DNA from 2 places in the Streptomyces sp. NPDC086147 genome. Region 1 is predicted to be linked to the other one. Evidence: riboswitches for the same ligand, from Rfam matches in the RefSeq annotation. Region 1 holds a riboswitch; the other holds the start of a gene.

Region 1 (5,248 bases):
GCCACCGGGTCGTACGCGTCGGAGAGGGCGACCGTCGAGACGGGCAGCCCGTCGGGGACGGAGCCGATGGACTGGCGCATCATCGACCGGACCGTGTCGACGGCCGCCGGGGAGGTGTCGTACAGGTCGAGCCCGATGACCAGGTACGGGGAGCCGAGCGCGGGCTGCACCCAGCCGCGGCGCAGCGCCCGGACGGCCGGGGTGCGGTGCGCGTTCTGCGTGATCAGGGCGTAGAACTGCGGGATCTCCAGGGCGGGCTCGGTGACGCGCAGCGGTCCGGCGGGCATCCGGTCGAGGCCGGTGGCGATCCGGCGCAGATCGGCCCAGGGGATGCCGACGCCGCCGCCGGGGGCGTGCGGATTCAGCCAGACGCCCCAGCGGTCGGGGTAGAGGGCACGGGCGATCTCGCGGCCGGTGACGCGCTCGTGGGCGCGGTTCCAGCCGGAGGCGGCGAGCTCCTGGACGGAGGTGACGCAGGGCGCGTAGCCGAAGCCCTCGACCTCCATGTTCCCGTACTGGGCGTCGGGCGAGCCGGGCGAGCCCTGCCAGAGCAGCATCCGGAGCTCGCCGTCGGCGAGGGCGTGCAGCAGCTGCTCGTACGCGTCGTAGCGTCCGGGCGCCACCTGGCGCAGCATGTGCTCGACCTGACCGGCCGCAGCGGTGCCTGACGCACTCACCCTGGGTCCCGCCCCTCTTTTCGTCCACCACGTCTGTACGGCCGCCGGGTCAGGTGCGGCCGTCGAACCGTTCCGTCGAACCGGTCCCGTCGAATCAGTTCAGCTTAGGGCCTGCCCGGCGGGTCAGGGCCGGACGCCGCGGACCCGGCCATGACCCGCCGGGCAGGCCCTGAACAGGGTGCCGCTCACACGGCGGCGCGCTGGTAGAAGGGGCGGACCCGGTCCACCATCCAGTCGCCCACCGGGTCCTGTGCCATGTCGAGCAGGATCAGGTTGACCGGCCAGGCGACCTCGACGCGGCCGAGGGCCCGGCCGAGGGCGTCCAGGGGCGCGGTGCGGTCGGCGCCCTCCCAGCGGGAGAGCTGGACGCCGATGAAGAGGGCCGGTTCGGTGCCCTCGACGCTGGCGAGGGCCCGGCGGGCGCTGGTGACGACGCCGGTGGCCTCGAACTCGGCGGAGGCGGCGGCGAGGAAGTCGACGGGGTCGTCCTGCCAGTCGGGCTCGAAGAGCCGGACGCGGCCGCCGGACGCGGGGCCGTCGAGCGGGGTCCGGCCGGCGCGGCAGAGCTCGGCGACGGCGGGCGGGGGCAGCGGGACGCCGACGGTGCCGCCGGGGTTCACGGCGATGCCGAGCTGCGGGGGCAGGCCGCGGGCGAAGTCGCGGGCGGGGGCGACGGCGAAGGACATGTGGTCGCCGGCGCAGGCGCGGAACTGCTGCTCGGAGCTGAAGACGGGGACGTAGGCCGCGCCGTCGATCTCCATGGTGGCGAGGTCCAGGTCGGTGCTGTCGGGGCCGCCGCCGTTGGGCAGGGGGATCCAGACCGGGCTGCGGCCCAGCACCTCGACGAGGCGGCCGCCCGCCTCGGGGTTGCCGAGCGAGGCGGCGAGGACCTCTTCGAGCTCGTTGCCCGGCCACGTCACGTCCACGGTCCCGCTCCCCTTCTCCGCACGGCCTGCCGTACCCGGCCGCCCGGCAGCACCCTAACGCCACCCCGGCGCCGCCGTGGCCGGAAGAGAGGGGTACGAGCGCCCCGGACGCGCCGTGCGGAGGGTCAGGCCGCCTCCCCGAAGGTGATCGTCCGGAGGGTGTCGGCGGCGTCCCGGTCGAGCAGGGTCGCCGAGGCGCAGCCGTGCGGGAGCCGGCCGGTCTCGGCGGCCCGCAGCAGCCGGCCGACCGCGCGCCGGTGCCGGGCGAAGGCGTACGCGGAGACGCCCCGGCCCCGGGCGTGCTGCCCGGCCCTGGCGGTGTCCGGGGTGACGTCGAGGAGGACCAGGTGCAGGTCGCTCCCCCGGCGGCGGGCCTCGCGGGCGAGCCAGCCGCGCACCCAGGACTGGGTGCCGCAGTCGTGCACGACCACGCCCGCGCCGGAGCGCATGGCGCGGCGCAGCCCGGCGTAGTGCGCGATCCGGACCAGGGGGCGGTAGAGGGCGTACGGCAGGAGGCGGGGCATCCGGGCCTCCCAGCGCTCCCGGGCGTCCTGGGAGTCGATGCCCCGGCCCCCGGCGGTCCGCTTCATCAGGGTGGACTTGCCGCTGCCGGGCAGCCCGGAGACGACCACGAGGTCCCCGGCCGCGAACACGAGGGCTCGGGGGCCCCGGCCGCCGCGCTCGCGCAGGTCCCGCAGGGCCCGGTCCCGTCTCCGGGTCCGGGCGCGGGCCCGTGGGGACGGTATGCCGGTACTCGTCGCATACGCGCCGGTGTGCTGGAACGTCATAGCCTCTCCCCCTGCCGGGCCTCAGGAGACCCTTCCCAAGAAGTGTAAAGAAACGGTAATGGGGCACAAGCGATTTGCCGCGCCGACACCGCGTGCAATGATGTGCGCGCCAGGCGCCCACGGTCGCCTGTACAACCGCATACCGGCCGTTCGAATCCGCGCGGGAGAGTTCCGGACCACGGAGTGGGTGACCACCCGGTGCGTCCGGGCGCCGAAGGAGCAAGACCCTCCCTTGAATCTCTCAGGCCCCGTACCGCGTGGATGAGGCAGATCTGAAAAGCGGGACACCCTGTGTCCCCACCCAAGGTGCAAGCCGGGATCTCGGTGACGAGATGACCCCGGTGAACCTCTCAGGTTCCATGACAGATGGGGAGGACGTCCTCGCCCGTCATGTCTTCGTCACCGAACGCCCTTGGGACCCGGGAGCCACCCCATGACCTCTGCCCCCCGCCTGACCGCCCTCGATGCCCTGCATCGTTCGCTGGGCGCGACCATGACCGACTTCGCCGGCTGGGACATGCCGCTGCGGTACGCCAGCGAGCGCGACGAGCACACCGCGGTCCGCACCCGGGCCGGCCTCTTCGACCTCTCCCACATGGGCGAGATCACCGTCACCGGACCGCAGGCCGTCGAGCTGCTCGACTTCGCCCTCGTGGGCAACATCTCCACGGTGGGCACGGGCCGCGCCCGGTACACGATGATCTGTCGCGAGGACGGCGGCATCCTGGACGACCTGATCGTCTACCGCCTGGGCGAGACCGAGTACATGGTGGTCGCCAACGCCTCCAACGCCCAGACCGTCCTGGACGCCCTCACCGAGCGCGCGGCCGGCTTCGACGCCGAGGTCCGCGACGACCGCGACGCGTACGCCCTGATCGCGGTCCAGGGCCCGGAGTCCCCCGGCATCCTGAAGTCGGTCACCGACGCCGACCTGGACGGCCTGAAGTACTACGCCGGCCTGCCGGGCACGGTCGCGGGCGTGCCCGCGCTGATCGCCCGCACCGGCTACACCGGCGAGGACGGCTTCGAGCTCTTCCTGAAGCCGGAGCACGCCGAGGGCGTGTGGCGGGCGCTGACCGCGGCCGGCGAGGGCGTCGGCCTGATCCCCTGCGGCCTGTCCTGCCGCGACACGCTCCGCCTGGAGGCGGGCATGCCGCTGTACGGCCACGAGCTGACCACCTCCCTCACCCCCTTCGACGCCGGTCTCGGCCGGGTCGTGAAGTTCGAGAAGACGACCAACGAGGGCCGCTTCGTCGGCCGCGAGGCCCTGGAGAAGGCCGCCGAGCGCGCCGAGACCGCCCCGCCGCGCAAGCTGGTCGGCCTGATCGCCGAGGGCCGCCGGGTCCCGCGCGCCGGGTTCTCCGTCGTCAAGGACGGCGAGGTCGTCGGCGAGGTCACCTCCGGGGCCCCGTCCCCGACCCTCGGAAAGCCGATCGCGATGGCGTACGTGGACGCGGCGCACGCGGAGCCCGGCACCCAGGGTGTAGGTGTGGACATCCGGGGCACCCACGAGCCGTACGAGGTCGTGGCGCTGCCGTTCTACAAGCGCCGGAAGTGACGCGTCCGTCCCACTCCGCGTCTCACCCCGCAAGACCGACGTTCATCAGCACTCCCCCGATCCAGGAGAATCAGGTCATGAGCAACCCCCAGCAGCTGCGGTACACCAAGGAGCACGAGTGGCTGTCGGACGCCGAGGACGGCGTCGCGACCGTCGGCATCACCGAGTTCGCGGCCAACGCGCTCGGTGACGTCGTCTACGCCCAGCTCCCCGAGGTCGGCGACACCGTCACCGCGGGCGAGACCTGCGGCGAGCTGGAGTCGACGAAGTCCGTGAGCGACCTGTACTCCCCCGTCTCGGGTGAGGTCGTCGCCGCCAACCAGGACGTGGTGGACGACCCGTCGCTGGTGAACACGGCTCCGTTCGAGGGTGGCTGGCTGTTCAAGGTGCGCGTCGCGGGTGAGCCGGACGACCTGCTCACCGCCGACGAGTACGCCGCGTTCTCCGCCGGGAACTGAGACCGGGCCCGAGACCCCTTAGGGATCGATTCATGTCGCTTCTGAACACTCCCCTCCACGAGCTGGACCCCGACGTCGCCGCCGCCGTCGACGCCGAGCTCCGCCGTCAGCAGTCCACCCTGGAAATGATCGCCTCGGAGAACTTCGCTCCGGTCGCGGTCATGGAGGCCCAGGGCTCCGTCCTCACCAACAAGTACGCCGAGGGCTACCCGGGCCGCCGCTACTACGGCGGCTGCGAGCACGTCGACGTGGCCGAGCAGATCGCCATCGACCGCGTCAAGGACCTGTTCGGCGCCGAGTACGCCAACGTCCAGCCGCACTCCGGCGCCTCCGCGAACCAGGCCGCCCTCTTCGCGATCGCCCAGCCGGGCGACACGATCCTGGGCCTGGACCTGGCGCACGGCGGCCACCTCACCCACGGCATGCGCCTGAACTTCTCCGGCAAGCAGTTCGACGTGGTCGCGTACCACGTGGACGAGGCCGGTCTGGTCGACATGGCCGAGGTCGAGAGCCTCGCCAAGGAGCACCGCCCGAAGGTGATCATCGCGGGCTGGTCGGCGTACCCGCGCCAGCTGGACTTCGCGGAGTTCCGCCGGATCGCGGACGAGGTCGGCGCCTACCTGTGGGTCGACATGGCCCACTTCGCGGGCCTGGTCGCCGCCGGTCTGCACCCGAACCCGGTCGAGCACGCGGACGTGGTGACCTCCACCACGCACAAGACGCTCGGCGGCCCGCGCGGCGGCATCATCCTGGCGAAGAAGGAGTTCGCGAAGAAGCTGAACTCCTCCGTCTTCCCGGGCTTCCAGGGCGGCCCTCTGGAGCACGTGATCGCGGCCAAGGC
Region 2 (5,248 bases), on a different contig from region 1:
GGTGCGAGACGTCGCCGCCGAAGTGGCCGGGCTTGGCCAGGCCGACCAGGGCGTTGAGGTTGGCGCCGTCGACGTACACCTGACCGCCGGCCTCGTGGACCTCGGCGCAGATGTCCGCGACGTGCTCCTCGAACACGCCGTGCGTGGACGGGTAGGTGATCATCAGGACGGACAGCTCGTCGCGGTACTGGGCGATCTTGGCCCGCAGGTCCTCGACGTCGACCTCGCCGTCGTCGGCGGTCTTGACGACGACGACCTTCATGCCGGCCATCACGGCGGAGGCGGCGTTGGTGCCGTGCGCGGAGGACGGGATGAGGCAGACGGTGCGCTGCTCGTCGCCGTTGGCCCGGTGGTACGCGCGGACGGCGAGGAGGCCGGCCAGCTCGCCCTGCGAACCGGCGTTGGGCTGGATCGACACCTTGTCGTAGCCGGTGACCTCGGCGAGGCGCTCCTCCAGCTCGGTGATGAGCGTGACGTAGCCCTCGGCCTGCCCGACCGGGGCGAAGGGGTGCATCTGGCCGAACTCGGGCCAGGTCACCGGCTCCATCTCGGTGGTCGCGTTCAGCTTCATCGTGCAGGAGCCGAGCGGGATCATGCCGCGGTCGAGCGCGTAGTCGCGGTCCGCGAGGCGGCGCAGGTAGCGCAGCATCGAGGTCTCGGAGCGGTGCGCGTGGAAGACCGGGTGGGTCAGGTACGCGTCGGAGCGCAGCAGACCGGCGGGCAGCGCGTCCTCGGTGGCGGCGTCCAGGGCCTCGGCGTCGGCGGTGACGCCGAAGGCGGCCCAGACGGCGGCGAGCTGCTCGCGCGTGGTGGTCTCGTCGCAGGAGACCGACACGTGGTCGGCGTCGGCGCGGTAGAGGTTGACGCCGGCCTCGCGGGCGGCGGCGGCGACCGCGTCGGCCTTGCCGGGCACGCGGGCGGTGAGGGTGTCGAAGAAGACGTCCTCGGTCAGCTCGACGCCCCCGGCGCGCAGACCGGCGGCGAGGATCGCGGCGTACCGGTGGGTGCGCAGCGCGATGCCCTTGAGGCCCTCGGGGCCGTGGTAGACGGCGTACATGCCGGCCATGACGGCGAGCAGCACCTGCGCGGTACAGATGTTGCTGGTGGCCTTCTCGCGGCGGATGTGCTGCTCGCGGGTCTGGAGGGCCAGGCGGTAGGCGCGGTTGCCGTCGGCGTCGACGGAGACGCCCACGAGGCGGCCGGGCAGGGAGCGGGCGTGCTTGTCCTGGACGGCCATGTAACCGGCGTGCGGGCCGCCGAAGCCCATCGGGACGCCGAAGCGCTGGGTGGTGCCGACGGCGATGTCGGCGCCGAGCTCGCCGGGCGAGGTGAGCAGGGTGAGGGCGAGCAGGTCGGCGGCGACGGTGACGATCGCGCCGAGCTCGTGGGCCGCGTCGATCAGCGGCTTGACGTCGCGGACCGCACCGGAGGCGCCGGGGTACTGGAGGAGCACGCCGAAGACGCCGCGCTCGGCGATCTCGGCCGGGATGCCCTCGCTCAGGTCGGCGACGACGACCTCGACGCCGGTCGGCTCGGCGCGGGTCTCGATGACGGCGATCGTCTGCGGCAGGGCGTCGGCGTCGATCAGGAAGACGCCCTTCTTCACCTTGCCGACGCGGCGGGACAGCGCCATGGCCTCGGCGGCGGCGGTGCCCTCGTCGAGCAGGGAGGCGCCGGAGGTGGGCAGGCCGGTCAGGTCGGCCACCATCGTCTGGAAGTTCAGCAGGGCCTCCAGGCGGCCCTGAGAGATCTCCGGCTGGTACGGCGTGTAGGCCGTGTACCAGGCGGGGTTCTCCATCACGTTCCGGAGGATGACCGGCGGGGTGAAGGTGCCGTAGTAGCCGAGGCCGATCATCGGGGCGAGGACCTGGTTGCGGTCGGCGAGCGCGCGCAGCTCGGCGAGCACCTCGGCCTCGGTGCGCGCGGCCGGCAGGCCCAGCGCCTCGGCGTTCTTGATCACGTCCGGCACCGCGGCGGCCGTGAGCTCGTCGAGCGAGCCGTAACCGACCTGGGCGAGCATCTTGGCCCGGGCCTCGGCGTCGGGCCCGATGTGCCGCTGTTCGAAGGGGATGCCCTGCTCGAGCTCGGAGAGCGGAATGCGGTTGGCGGTCATGTACGGAGGCCTCCTGGTCGTCACGACCTGCGAGGGGCACCACGGCGCGGGTACCCGGACGGCCTCCCCCTCTGTCATCTCAACCTGAGAGTTTCACCGGCACGCCTCGCGGCACGCCGGCTTTCACCGTCGGTGAGAGCGCATGCCGTCGGACATCCGCTCTGCTTTCCAGAGTGACCTCGTCCGCGCGGTACAGGGGCCTGAGAGATTCCGGGGAGGATTTGCTCCTTCGGCGCCCACCGGAAGGTTTCTCCGGGGGACTCTCCCGCACGGGGTCGACAGCCACACCCAGCCTACCAGCGCGGTTGGCACTCCCTTCGCTCAAGTGGCCGACATCCCGGATGTGCCCTTTGGTAGGGGGTAGAGGAGTTGCGACCAGTTGGAGGGACCGTGCAGACCGACATCGATCCGCGCAGCCTGATCGGCCGCAAGGCGTACGACCGGAACGGACACAAGATCGGAACCGTCGACGAGGTGTACCTGGACGACGCGACGGGCGTCCCGGAGTGGGCCGCGGTCCGCACCGGCCTGTTCAGCCGGGACGCCTTCGTCCCCCTGGAGCCGAGCGACCTGCTCGACGACGGCCTCCACGTCCCGTTCGAACGCGCCCTCATCAAGGACGCCCCGGACTTCGGCGTGGGCCGCCACCTCTCCCCGGAGCAGGAACTCCAGCTCTACCGGCACTACAGCCTCGCGCTCCCCCCGCCCCCGACGGACGTCCCGGACAAGGACTTCGGCCGCCTGGCGGGTCAGGACGGCGGCTGACCCGGAACCGGCCCCGGCACACCCGCCCGTCGCCACGGGCGACGAGCAGGCGAGCCCCGCGGCCGAAAACGCCTCACGGCCCGCAGCCGCCGACGTCGCGACACCGCTCACGGGAGAACCCGCACCTCCCCCCACCCACCGTCACAGGTGGTGCGGGTGGGAATCCGGCCCGGCCGCCGGGCCGGGCGCACCCCCGCGGCCCGCAGCCGCCGACGGCGCGGGCACGGGCACCGCCCCCGGCACAGGGTCCCGCACCAGCGGCAACGCCTCCCCCGCCTCCAGCTCCGGATCGTCCACCGCGAACGTCCGCACCCGCCCCGGCGCCGACCCCGGCTCCTCGAACCGCACCGTGACCCGCCCGAGCCCGCTCCCCTGCACCCACCCGGCCCCGTGGACCACGTGCCGCACGTCGTGCCCGGGCGCCCAGTGCCGCTCGACAGGCCTGGCCGGCTCGGCCACCGGGGCCACCGGCACCGCAGGAACAGCGCCGGCGCCCTCTTGGTCCCGTTCCCCCACCGGCTCCGCCTGGGCGAACAGATCCTCCTGCGTGTAGTCCGCGAGCCCGCTCACCCCCACCCCGAGCAGCCGCACGCCCCCCGTGGTGTCCACGGATTCGAGCAGCCGCCCCGCCGCCTCCCGCACGACCCCGAGCGCGTCCGTCGGCCCCCGCAGCGTCTCGGAGCGGGTCAGCGTCGAGAAGTCGAACCTCCGCACCTTCAGGACGATCGTCCGCCCCGAGTGCCCCGACGCCCGCAGCCGCTCCACGCACCGCTCCGCGAGCCGTTCGACCTCGCCCCGGATCCGCACCCGGTCGTGCAGGTCCACGGCGAAGGTGTCCTCGACGGAGACGGACTTGGCGTCCCGCTCGGCCACCACGGGCCGGTCGTCGTGCCCCCGGGCCATCCGGTACAGCGAGGACCCGTGCGCCCGCCCGAGGAGCCGTACGAGTTCGTCCTCGCCCGCTTCCGCGAGGTCGGACACCGTCGTCATCCCGGCCCGCCGCAGGTGCTCCCCGGTCGCCGGCCCGACCCCGGGCAGGATCCGCACGGACTTCGGTCCGAGGAGCTCCCGCTCGGTGCCCGGCTCTATGAGGGCGAGTCCGTCGGGCTTCGCCTGCTCGGAGGCGATCTTCGCGAGCATCTTGGACCCCGCGAGCCCCACGGACCCGGTGAGCCCGGTCGTCGCGAGGATGTCGGCCCGCAGCCGCTCCCCCGCCGCCCGCGCACCGGCCGTGTCGCGGGCGACGTCCCCCGCCTCTAGGTCCACGAAGGCCTCGTCGAGGCTGAGGGGCTCCACGAGCGGGGACAGCAGCCCGAGCAGCCGCATGACCTGCTCGCTGATCGACCGGTAGAAGGCGAAGCGCGGCACGAGATAGGCCGCGTTCGGCGCGAGCCGCCGCGCCTGGCCCATCGGCATCGCCGAGTGGACTCCGAAGCGGCGCGCCTCGTACGACGCGGTGGCGACCACGCCCCGGGGCCCGAGCCCGCCCACGACCACGGGTTTTCCGCGCAGGCTGGGCTTCGCCGCCTGCTCGGCGGCGGCGAAGAACGCATCCATGTCGAGATGCAGGATCGTCGGCGCGGTTCTCACGCCTCCGATGCTCCCTCATCCCACTGACAACGCCCCGCGACGGCCCCGGGCCGGCTCAGACCGCCCGGTCCCGGCGCCGCCGGGCCAGCTCGTCGCCGGGGTTGTGCCCCACCAGCGTCTCGCCGGTGTCCACCCGCTCCCCGTGGAGCTGCGAGAGCGCCGCCTCCACGTCCCGCCAGACCACTCCGACGGCGATGCCGAAGACGCCCTGACCGCCCTGGAGCAGATCGACGACCTCGTCCGGCGAGGAGCACTCGTAGACCGTGGCCCCGTCGCTCATGAGCGTCATCCGCTCCAGGTCCCGGAAGCCCCGGGCCCGCAGGTGCTGCACCGCGGCCCGGATGTTCTGCAGGGCCACCCCGGTGTCGAGAAAACGCTTGACGATCTTCAGGACGACGACGTCACGGAAGCTGTAGAGCCGCTGCGTACCCGACCCGTAAGCGGGCCGCACGCTCGGTTCCACGAGTCCGGTGCGCGCCCAGTAGTCCAACTGGCGATAGGTGATCCCGGCGGCCGCGCACGCCGTGGGGCCGCGGTAACCGATCACCTCGTCCGCCGCGCCCGTACCGGCCTCCGTACCGAAGTCGCCCACTCTGCCGTGAAGCGGATACGGACCGTTCTCCCCGGACGCCCGTCCGAGGGAGCTGCCCGCCGTACCGTCCGCGCTGCTCATCACGCCGACCCTCCGTCCTTGACCTGCCCACACGAAGGTAGGCAGTCACTCGGGGTGCGTCAACGATCGCCACACTCGGCACGCCGAGTGATAATCACCCTGAGAGT

What was found. Region 1 has a riboswitch for glycine ahead of gcvT (glycine cleavage system aminomethyltransferase GcvT). Riboswitches for the same ligand answer to the same signal wherever they lie in the genome.
Region 2: another riboswitch for glycine. It lies ahead of gcvP (aminomethyl-transferring glycine dehydrogenase); the one in region 1 lies ahead of gcvT (glycine cleavage system aminomethyltransferase GcvT).

What each region holds. Positions count from the first base shown of each region.
Region 1 is NZ_JBFBJO010000001.1:768,627-773,874, reverse strand. Features, by position in the region: gene AB0398_RS03665 (enhanced serine sensitivity protein SseB C-terminal domain-containing protein) at 1-677, opposite strand, end outside; gene AB0398_RS03660 (enhanced serine sensitivity protein SseB) at 863-1,603, opposite strand; gene AB0398_RS03655 (AAA family ATPase) at 1,729-2,391, opposite strand; glycine riboswitch at 2,543-2,657, shown strand; gene gcvT (glycine cleavage system aminomethyltransferase GcvT) at 2,825-3,949, shown strand; gene gcvH (glycine cleavage system protein GcvH) at 4,027-4,407, shown strand; gene glyA (serine hydroxymethyltransferase) at 4,440-5,248, shown strand, end outside.
Region 2 is NZ_JBFBJO010000002.1:8,620-13,867, reverse strand. Features, by position in the region: gene gcvP (aminomethyl-transferring glycine dehydrogenase) at 1-2,113, opposite strand, end outside; glycine riboswitch at 2,292-2,391, opposite strand; gene AB0398_RS04890 (PRC-barrel domain-containing protein) at 2,504-2,878, shown strand; gene AB0398_RS04885 (DNA polymerase IV) at 3,020-4,468, opposite strand; gene AB0398_RS04880 (MerR family transcriptional regulator) at 4,524-5,141, opposite strand.